Regions from separate parts of the Synechococcus sp. PCC 7335 genome, predicted to be linked through region 1. Evidence: predicted binding sites of a transcription regulator. Region 1 holds the regulator's gene; the other holds the start of a gene.
What was found. The regulator NtcA, encoded in region 1, controls nitrogen genes in cyanobacteria. The targets are predictions, from matches to a motif close to GTANCNNNNGNTAC.

Region 1 (4,762 bases):
TCTGTACGCCCTTGTTCTTAAAGGAAGAACCGCAGTAAGTAGGGAAGAACGCTAATTCACGAGTACCTTTTCGGATACAGCGCTTAAGCGTATCGATGTCTGGCTCATTCCCTTCGAGGTAAGCTTCCATAACCTCGTCGTCCATTTCAATTGCTGACTCGACCAGCATTTCGCGATACTCAGCGACCTTTTCCACCATGTCTTCGGGAACGTCAGTGAGTTCATAGTTCATTGGGTCGCCAGAATCATCCCAGATCCAAGCTTTTTGAGTTAGCAAATCAACCACGCCGACAAAGCCGTCTTCGATACCGATAGGCAGCACCATGACCAAAGGCTTAGCCGCTAGGATATCCTCTACCTGCTTGACGACGCTGTAGAAGTCGCCACCGGTACGATCAAGCTTATTAACATAGATAATGCGAGCTACTTTCGAGTCGTTTGCGTAGCGCCAGTTGGTTTCGGACTGAGGCTCTACGCCACCAGAGGCACAGAATACTCCGATGCCGCCATCAAGTACCTTCAAAGAACGGTACACCTCGATGGTGAAGTCTACGTGTCCGGGCGTGTCAATAATATTAAGCTGATGGTCGTCCCAGAAGCAGGTTGTCGCTGCAGACTGAATGGTGATACCGCGCTCTTGCTCTTGGTCCATGAAGTCTGTAGTTGCCGCACCATCATGAACTTCACCAATCTTATGGATTTTACCGGTGAGCTTCAAGATTCTTTCAGTAGTAGTCGTCTTACCTGCGTCTACATGGGCAAAGATACCGATATTCCGGTATTTGGTCAGGTCTTTCATGGTGATTTTGGTTAGTTGAGTGATAAAAACTGAAAGCACACCACACCTTAGATTAAGGAGGTGGTGCTTACAAGTGCGGTGAACAAGCCTCACACCCTTTTATTGAGCGTTAAAGGCGTCTCGTTAGCGGCGTAACTAACCTTCAACGAGACGCCTTCATGTAAGGGGTCTGCAAAAGTGTGTCGGATAGCTCAATAGTGCTGCTAATGGATGTGGTAGTGGTACCAACTGTTAAACATTGTAAATTATATTGCCCTACTCGTAGCGATCGGTTTCCCGTCTGCTGCTTGCCGGTAGTCAGCAACGTAATTCTCTAAGAATGATAGTGGATCGCTCATGTTTTCTGCGAATCCAAGAATATTGTGATCGCGCCACTCATAGACTATCTCTGGAGCGCTCCCACTACTAGCGCCAATCAAGAACGTCGCTCCGCGCTGCGTGAGATACATCGCATCCGGCATATACGTTTGCCAATTACTCAAGACTTCGCTCATATTCCGCAGCCGCAAGGTCGCTAGCTCAAAAGGCCGTTGAAAACCTTTGCCGCCTGCTAATTTAAAGGCGTCGCCGCTGAGTGCGGGGAGTGGCTTCGCTTTGATTACTTCATCATCAGAGATTAGCTGCGGGGCAGATCTATCGCCAATATAGCCACGAAAGACTTCTTTGAGTGTGCCAGGGCTGCCGATGCCAGCGCACATCAGTAGCAGGTTGAGATAGCCACTTTGCCTAGTGCTCAGCCCTGGAAACGAGACAGATAGTCCCTTGTACAAGCTCAGTTGGCGATGGATTGCAGCAGTCGGGTCTATATATAGATGCTCTGGAGGAAACCCTGTATAGTCGCAGAATTTTTGTCCAGCGGTGCGATCGCCAATGGCAACCGCTCTTACTTGGATATTCGCAGCTTCTATGTACGGGCGCTCACGCTGCAACCACCAAGCGTACTCCAACGTATCGAAATCTCCCAGAACTGGCCATACTAGCGCTAGCGTCCACCGGGAAGAGTGGCACGATTGTAACAGCGACCCTAGTTTTCCATCACTGACCCGTTGAAATTCGGCCTCATTTAAACAGGAGTAGGCGTTCATATGATTAGGATTCAATAGAATTAAAACAAGGCGATGAATAGTGCGACGAATAGTCTGACCTTATACTTTGGCTTTGCTTCATGCACGGCGCTTTGCCTGTCAGGTTAGCTGTTGTTGCTGTTATTGTCACTTGAAGCTTTAGAGGATATCTCTTTTCCCGACTCACACAATCTCACACGATAAAGACAGCGGTTCTCTTTGAGCTACCACCAGAACATCATCAGATAGACCTTTCAGCTGCGCTAGGGCATCTTACGCTGATGAGCTGCACACGAATCGTGAATGTATCTTGTGCTTTTCGATACAAACTGTTACTGATGGCATGGGCTTTAGTGTTATGTAGCATAGTGAGCTTCTCGTAACATTTGAGTTTTGCTCTCGTAAAAGCCTTGACTTTTCAACATGCATAGGCCAGCTTAGCCCCGAAATCCCTCTTAATTCTTGTCATCATGGTTGCAGTTCCCAGTTCGCCAATTTCTGATATGTTTCGCTCGTTTGCGGGAGGAACTTTGCCGCCGGTCGTTGAATCGTATGAGCGCAATAAGACGATTTTCTTCCCTGGGGATCCGGCTGAGCGAGTGTATTTTTTAACAAAAGGGGCGGTGAAGCTTTCTCGGGTATACGAGGCAGGTGAAGAAATAACGGTCGCTCTACTGCGTGAGAACAGCGTGTTTGGCGTACTTTCTCTAATTACAGGCGATCGCTCGGACCGGTTTTATCACGCAGTGGCCTTTACGCCGGTTGAGCTTATGTCTTTGCAGGCCGATCAGATGAGCGTGGCACTGAAAGAGCATCCTGAGCTTTCGGCGATGATGCTGCGGGGTCTGTCATCGCGAATCTTACAAACTGAAATGATGATTGAAACTCTGGCCCATCGAGATATGGGGTCGCGCCTAGTAAGCTTCTTGCTCATTCTATGTCGTGATTTTGGAGTACCTGGGAATGAAGGGATCACGGTTGATCTAAAGCTGTCTCACCAGGCGATCGCCGAGGCAATCGGTTCTACACGGGTAACGGTGACTCGTCTACTAGGCGATCTGCGCGAGCAGGGAATGATCTCTATCCACAAGAAAAAAATTACAGTTCATGACCCGGTAACGCTGTCTCAGCAGTTCACCTAGTGGCAAGCGCATAGAGACGAGTGTCTTCGCTTCTCAAGACAATCAGTTACTATCTTGATGCGAGTGATGCGATTTTCTTGCGGCCACACAGGGATGAATGACTGGATTTATATTACTTTTTGCAGTGGCTTGTTTGGGCGGTGTGATTGCTACGGTGGGCGATCGCATCGGCATGAAGGTGGGCAAATCTCGCCTGAGTTTGTTCAACCTGCGTCCGCGTCAGACGGCGACGCTAGTCAGCGTGGTCACTGGAATGGTGGCCTCTTTTTCCACGCTAATGCTGCTGATTGCACTAGATGGCCAACTGCGAAAAGGATTGTTCCAGCTCGATGACATTCAGCAAGAACTGTCCCAAGCTCAAAGAGATTTAGAATCGGCGGTCAATGAGCGAGAGAGCGTAGAAGGGACACTAGAAGAATCGAGGCAGCTACAGTCAGAGGCGCAAGACAGACTTAGGCAAACAAATCGATCTTTACGGACGGCGATCGCCAGAGAAGAAGAAACCCTTAGCAGCCTAATTGAGACACAAGACCAGCTGGAGAGCGTCTCGGCCCAAATCGGAAGTCTGCGCGATGAAATTGGCGGACTGCGGTCCGAGCGGCAGCAGCTAATCGAAGAACGAGCAGCCGTGCGCTCCCAAATTGAGCAGCGTGACCAGGCCCTGCGCTCACGTGATCAAGAACTACAATCACGTGACCAACAGATCGCCCAGCGCGATCAAGAGATTGAGGAACGTGCCCGCCGCCTCAACGATCTCCAAGCTCAGCAAACGCTGCTCACCGAAGAAATTGCCCGCCTAGACGATGAATTTCAGGTTTTACGCTTAGGCAATGTGGCGATTCGCCGAAATGAGACCTTAGCGGTTACGCTAGCGCGTTCTGATTCTGAAGAAGCCGCTCAGCGGGCAGTAGAAGCTGCCCTAGTTCAAGCCAATGCGATCGCGTTGCGAAGTATCTGGCCTGGACTAGAGGAGGTTGAAGACTTTGTCATCCAGTTCGATCCTGATATTGTCCAACAGATTATCGAAACAACGATAGATGCTAGAAGCTATATCATCAGAGTCTCCTCAGCCGCTAACTATGTAGTAGGTGAACCTTGCGTAGGCGAAATCTTGAATGGGGGGGGCGAACCCTGTTTACAGGTCAACCTAGAAGCACCTGTGAACGAAATTCGATATATCCCTGGCGAAACGGTTGCCTCTGTGCAAGTAACTCAAGAAGATCTGACCGATGAAGACCTAGCAGAACGCTACAGGGCCTTGCAGGTGCGCGCCGAAATTCAAGCTAGAAGAGACGGTATTGTCTACTTCAATCCAATTGTTGCTAGGGGGCTAACTGATCCGGTCGTAGATTTTTTGCGGCAGGTACAAGTTTACGATCAGCCCATAGAAATTCAGGCGATCGCAAGCCAATCGACTTACACCATAGGCCCAGTCTATTTGGAGCTAGCTGCCGTCCAGCGAGATCGGGTGCTCTTTACTACCCAGAGCTTACAAACAGAAGCGTCCGAAGCACCTAGACCGTTCTAGTCAAACGCTATTTCGCTAAAAGCAAATAACCATACTCCGTAACAAAAGTTCTTCTATCTAGAGCAAGGACTTACAAGAATATGACGAAGTTAAACTTTTTATCATAATTCTAGGTACAAATCTGACAAATTCTTGCAGATGATTACTACTTACGTGAAAGTTAAGCAAATCTTTTATTCCATGCCTAAAATAAATCAGCAGTTCTAGCGCACGTGCTAAACATCCTGAC
Region 2 (4,762 bases), 1.2 Mb from region 1:
CCCATCAGATTCGCGTTCATAGTGCCTATCTAGGCTTGCCAATAATTGGTGATCCAGACTATGGGTCCACTAGGTTCCCTGGCGTAAAGTTGCCAGGTCAGGCTTTGCATGCCTTTCGACTGACGCTAAGCCATCCGATAACGCAAGCAGTCGTGTCGGCTGAAGCGCCATTACCAGATCAATGGAAGATCCTATTGGGCCAGTTGCGATCGCGCCTGCGCTGAACACTAACCGCTGCCATAGCAAGCAAGTCTTCTGGGCCAAATCTTCTGGGCCAAGTCTTTGCGCCTAGATCTTCGCGCCTAGATCTTTGCCCTGCCGAGCTGAACGTATTGAAAGCTACAGTCGCTGTTGATACTTTTGACGTTTGATGGATGGTGATATAGAGCCGTATGCCGATGACTGAGTGCCTGTGACTGATACTGCATCCCGTCAAAATTTGGATGCGTCTAGGTTGCTGTTCGATCTCAAGCGATGCGGCGAGCTGGTAAATCGCTTTACCGGATGGCTAGATGCAGAGGCGATCGCCGCTTGCACAACAGATGGCCTGATTGAAATCTTTGACTGTGCCTTTGCTAGGATTTGGCTAGTTGAAGATAATCGCAAGGCTTTACGGCTAGTTGCCTCTTCTGGACTGTATACCCGGTTAGATGGCTCATTCGCTCAGGTCCCTATGGGTGCTTTTAAAGTTGGAAAAATCGCCCAGCACTGCATTCCATTTTTGAGCAACGCGCTTTCTGAAGAAGATTGGGTGAAGGATAGAGAATGGGCGATCAAAAACAGAATTCAAGGATTTGCGGGACTGCCACTGATCGCCAAGCAGCAGGCAATTGGCGTACTTGCTATTTTTAGTCACAACGTAATGGCACCTGAATTACTAGAGGTATTTCAGATAATGAGTCTATCGGTTGCAGGTACCCTAGCTAGTGCACTCAATCATCAAGAGGCGATGCGATTAATGCAGCCTCATGAACAGTCTCAAAGACTGCTGCCCTCTGTTTATCTATCAGAACAAATAGCAGCAATCCTGGGGCCGCAAAGGCTGAGCCTATTAGGGGTGGAACATCCGCTAGAACCCGAAATTAGTCAGGTACTGCTTCTAGTTGTCAGACATCTCAATCAACAAACTTGCCAGTATTGTCGTTTGGTTTATGAAAGTGAGAGTGTCTTTCTAGAGGCAATGCTGTCAGTTGAAGCCAGTGGTGATGTGATTGAACAGAACAACCAGCCCTTAATTCTTTTGAGTCGAGAACTTAGAGCGCTTTCTATTGAAATTGAACGCTTGGGGGGAAGGGTACGAACTCAGATCGGTCACGATAGAACGGTAGCAGAGGTACGATGGCAAATACCACGCTCAAAGCAGTCCGCAGAACGGTTTGCTGAACTATCGTTTGAACAGGCGTTTGGACAGGCGTTTGCGCAGGCTGCGCCTTTGAAGGTGTCTACTCTAAATAATTCCTCACCTCAACATAATTCCTCACCTCAACCGCTGTCGAAGGAGTCGCCTTTGTCTGCTAGAGAGCAGGAGGTGATTATGTTGTTAGCTCAGGGGTTGCGCGATCGCGAAATCTCCAAACAGCTATTTATCAGTGAGCGCACTGTCAAGTTTCACACCAGAAACATGTTGGGAAAGCTAGGCGTTAGAACTCGAACCCAGGCCGTTTTCAGGGCTACCAAACAAGGCTGGCTATAGCTGGCTATGAAAGTGCGAGTCGCTAGAAAGAGTGGACTAAGCGCGGTCTATGATCCAATCGCCACTTCATTAATTGCCTCATAACGACCCGGTTGTGAGAGTTTTAATCCACGATGTCTAAGCTCAATGCAGTGTTCGATACAGTCAGCAAGGTGCTCGGCATCGTGAGCTACCCCAGAAAAACGCCCCGACCCCCAGGTGTACAGCCAGGGCAGTCCAATAAAATACAGCCCCTCTACTGTCGTTACACCCCGCTGATGCGTCGGGTAGCCTTTCCCATCAAACGCAGGAATCTCTATCCAGCTAAAATCCATATGATAGCCGGTTGCCCAAATGACGGTATTGATGCCAGCGGCTTCAAGATCGATCAAGGTCGGTGTGTCATTCGGTTGCCACACGGGTTCATAGGGAGGATCAACCACAGCTTCTATGTTGTTCTTCTCTATGTACTGATCGATGGTTCTTTTAATACTTTCGGCTACTTCATCTGCTTGATCAAGATTCTTTTTTAGATCGTCTTTTAAAGTCAGCCGAGTTCCCTCAATAGATTTCAGTTTGCCGTAGAGTCGCATTCCTTCTGTTGCAAACTGCCGCAGATCGATCTCTCTACCCCCGCCACGCCCTGTGACATAGTGATTTGTCTTTTTCCGAACGGCTTCCTTTTGCGGGTGTTCATCTACAGTAATGTCGTAGTAGCCTAGCTGATCTAGCCACTCGACGACATCTTTACCTCTATATTGCCGGGGCGATCGCGGTGCTCCACCAACACACAGATGTACCTGCCTACCCGCTAGATGCAGATCTTCTGCAATCTGACATCCCGACTGACCCGTGCCTACGACTAGCACATCTCCTGCCGGTAGATCCGCTGGCTTCTTATATGCTGAAGAATGAAGCTGTAAAACACTTTCAGGTAAAGCCTCACTTATAGTCGGAATCTTAGGAATATGATATCCACCTGTCGCAACGACAACCTGATCAGCTGTATATATTCCTGCCGAGGTCGTTACCTTGAAAACAGCATTGCTGGGTTCTTCCTCAACTTTCTCTACCGCAACCCCTTCTCTAATGTTAGCTTCAAAAAACTGGGCATAATCTTGAACATATTGAACAATCTTACGCTTTCCCATGAAGCCATCAGGGTCGTCACCTGAATACGCATACCCTGGTAGTACGCACTGCCAATTAGGCGTAACTAGACAGAAAGAATCCCATCGCTTAGCTTCCCAAGAATGAGCAACGCTATGCTTCTCAAAGATGATATTTTCAATGCCTCGCTGCTTTAGGCAGTAGCTGACAGATAGCCCTGCTTGGCCACCGCCAACAATAACAACTGGATAGTGCGTAGTCGTTGATAAGCTCATAAGCAGTTAGGCAAACGCTGTGTGAGAACAAGCACCTCAAAACAGATGCCATAGAAGCAGAAAAGATTATTTCACTGAAGACTATTTATCAACCATAGAAAGACCTTTAGAATAGCCTTGTATCAGACGTTACAGAATCGAAAAGCCTCACTCTTTTAACAGTGTCGCTTTGAAGAATTACCTGTCTTTTCGTGCAGGCTGATGTCTTCAATAAGTCGTAAGCGACTATCTTGAAGTAGTTTGTCCTGTCTCAATAGTCAGACTCTATCTATCTGTAGCAATAGATACTGGAAAAGGTGCTTCGACCACTTACGGTGTGGACAGATATTTGGGAGTAATGACATATGCCAGCTGTAACAACGCCAGCGCATCAGAGTGGTGACTTTTTTGTAGATTATGAAGAGAAAGTATTTCCTGATGTTCAGGCAGAACCTGGCGAAAAGGCACTAGTAACCTTTCATACGGTTGCGTTTGAAGGTTCTATTGGACTAGTGAATCTGTTGCAAGTTAGCCGTCTGATTAGCAAAGGATTCGAGACTTCTGTATTGTTGTACGGGCCTGGGGTAACGCTAGGTGTACAGCGCGGCTTTCCTAAGTTGGGGGATGAGGCCTTCCCTGGACATATGGCCATGAACAATCGGGTTGAAAAGGTGATTGCAGATGGGGCTAAGGTCTATGCCTGTCGGTTCGCGCTGCAGGCATTGTACGGGCACGGTGAGCCTTCTTTGATTCCTGGCATTACGCCCATTAACCCCAAAGATGTTTTAGATATCGTACTCATGCATCGTAAAGAAGGTGCGTTTATATTAGATACTTGGACGATGTAGGACTGTGGCTCAATACCCACTCTAGTCCGCTGTAGAAGGGGTATTAACGTTAGAGAAGCAACGCCACAATTATCAAGAGAGCCTGTTCACTAAGCAGCATTTACTATGGATTACTCTAAAACAGTAAAAGCTGCCGCCGTACAGCTTTCACCTGTGTTACATAGTCAGTCGGGTACGGTAGAAAAAGTGCTCAAGGCGATTGGTGAAGCTGCCAAAGAAGGCGTAGATCTGATTGTTTTTCCTGAGACCTTTATCCCTTACTATCCTTACTTCTCTTTTGTGCTGCCGCCCGTGCTGATGGGCAAAGAACATATGAGACTCTATGAGGAGGCAGTAGTTGTCCCGGGTCCTGTGACTGACGCAGTTGGTCAGGCAGCTCGCGTACATCAGATGGTAATTGTTCTAGGCGTGAACGAAAGGGATAAGGGCTCACTTTACAACACTCAGCTCGTTTTCGACGCAACAGGTGAGTGTGTGTTGAAGCGCCGGAAGCTAACACCGACCTATCACGAACGGATGGTATGGGGACAGGGCGATGGGTCTGGGTTGCAGGTGTGTGAGACAGCAGTTGGACGATTGGGTACGTTGGCCTGTTGGGAGCATTACAATCCGCTTGCCCGCTATAGTCTGATGACAGGGCATGAACAAATTCACTGCGGCCAGTTTCCTGGCTCAATGGTGGGTGATATTTTCAGTGAACAAACTGAAGTGACAATGCGTCATCACGCTCTAGAGTCAGGCTGTTTTGTTGTGAATTCGACGGGCTGGCTATCGCCTGCGCAGGTAGAACAGATTGCGCCGACTGAGGCGTTACAAAAGGTACTGCAAGGTGGGTGCTATACGACGATTATTAGTCCGGAAGGGGTCCATTTAGCAGA

Region 2: a site for NtcA is predicted at 3,332-3,345, ahead of S7335_RS01145 (MSMEG_0572/Sll0783 family nitrogen starvation response protein). Genes of this name have one in related genera too.

What each region holds. Positions count from the first base shown of each region.
Region 1 is NZ_DS989904.1:1,442,834-1,447,595, reverse strand. Features, by position in the region: gene fusA (elongation factor G) at 1-799, opposite strand, end outside; gene S7335_RS06425 (peroxiredoxin-like family protein) at 1,045-1,884, opposite strand; gene ntcA (global nitrogen regulator NtcA) at 2,334-3,005, shown strand; gene S7335_RS06415 (DUF3084 domain-containing protein) at 3,103-4,533, shown strand.
Region 2 is NZ_DS989904.1:270,335-275,096, reverse strand. Features, by position in the region: gene S7335_RS01160 (RluA family pseudouridine synthase) at 1-224, shown strand, start outside; gene S7335_RS28700 (LuxR C-terminal-related transcriptional regulator) at 413-1,693, shown strand; gene S7335_RS01150 (MSMEG_0569 family flavin-dependent oxidoreductase) at 1,741-3,057, opposite strand; gene S7335_RS01145 (MSMEG_0572/Sll0783 family nitrogen starvation response protein) at 3,402-3,884, shown strand; gene S7335_RS01140 (Nit6803 family nitrilase) at 3,990-4,762, shown strand, end outside.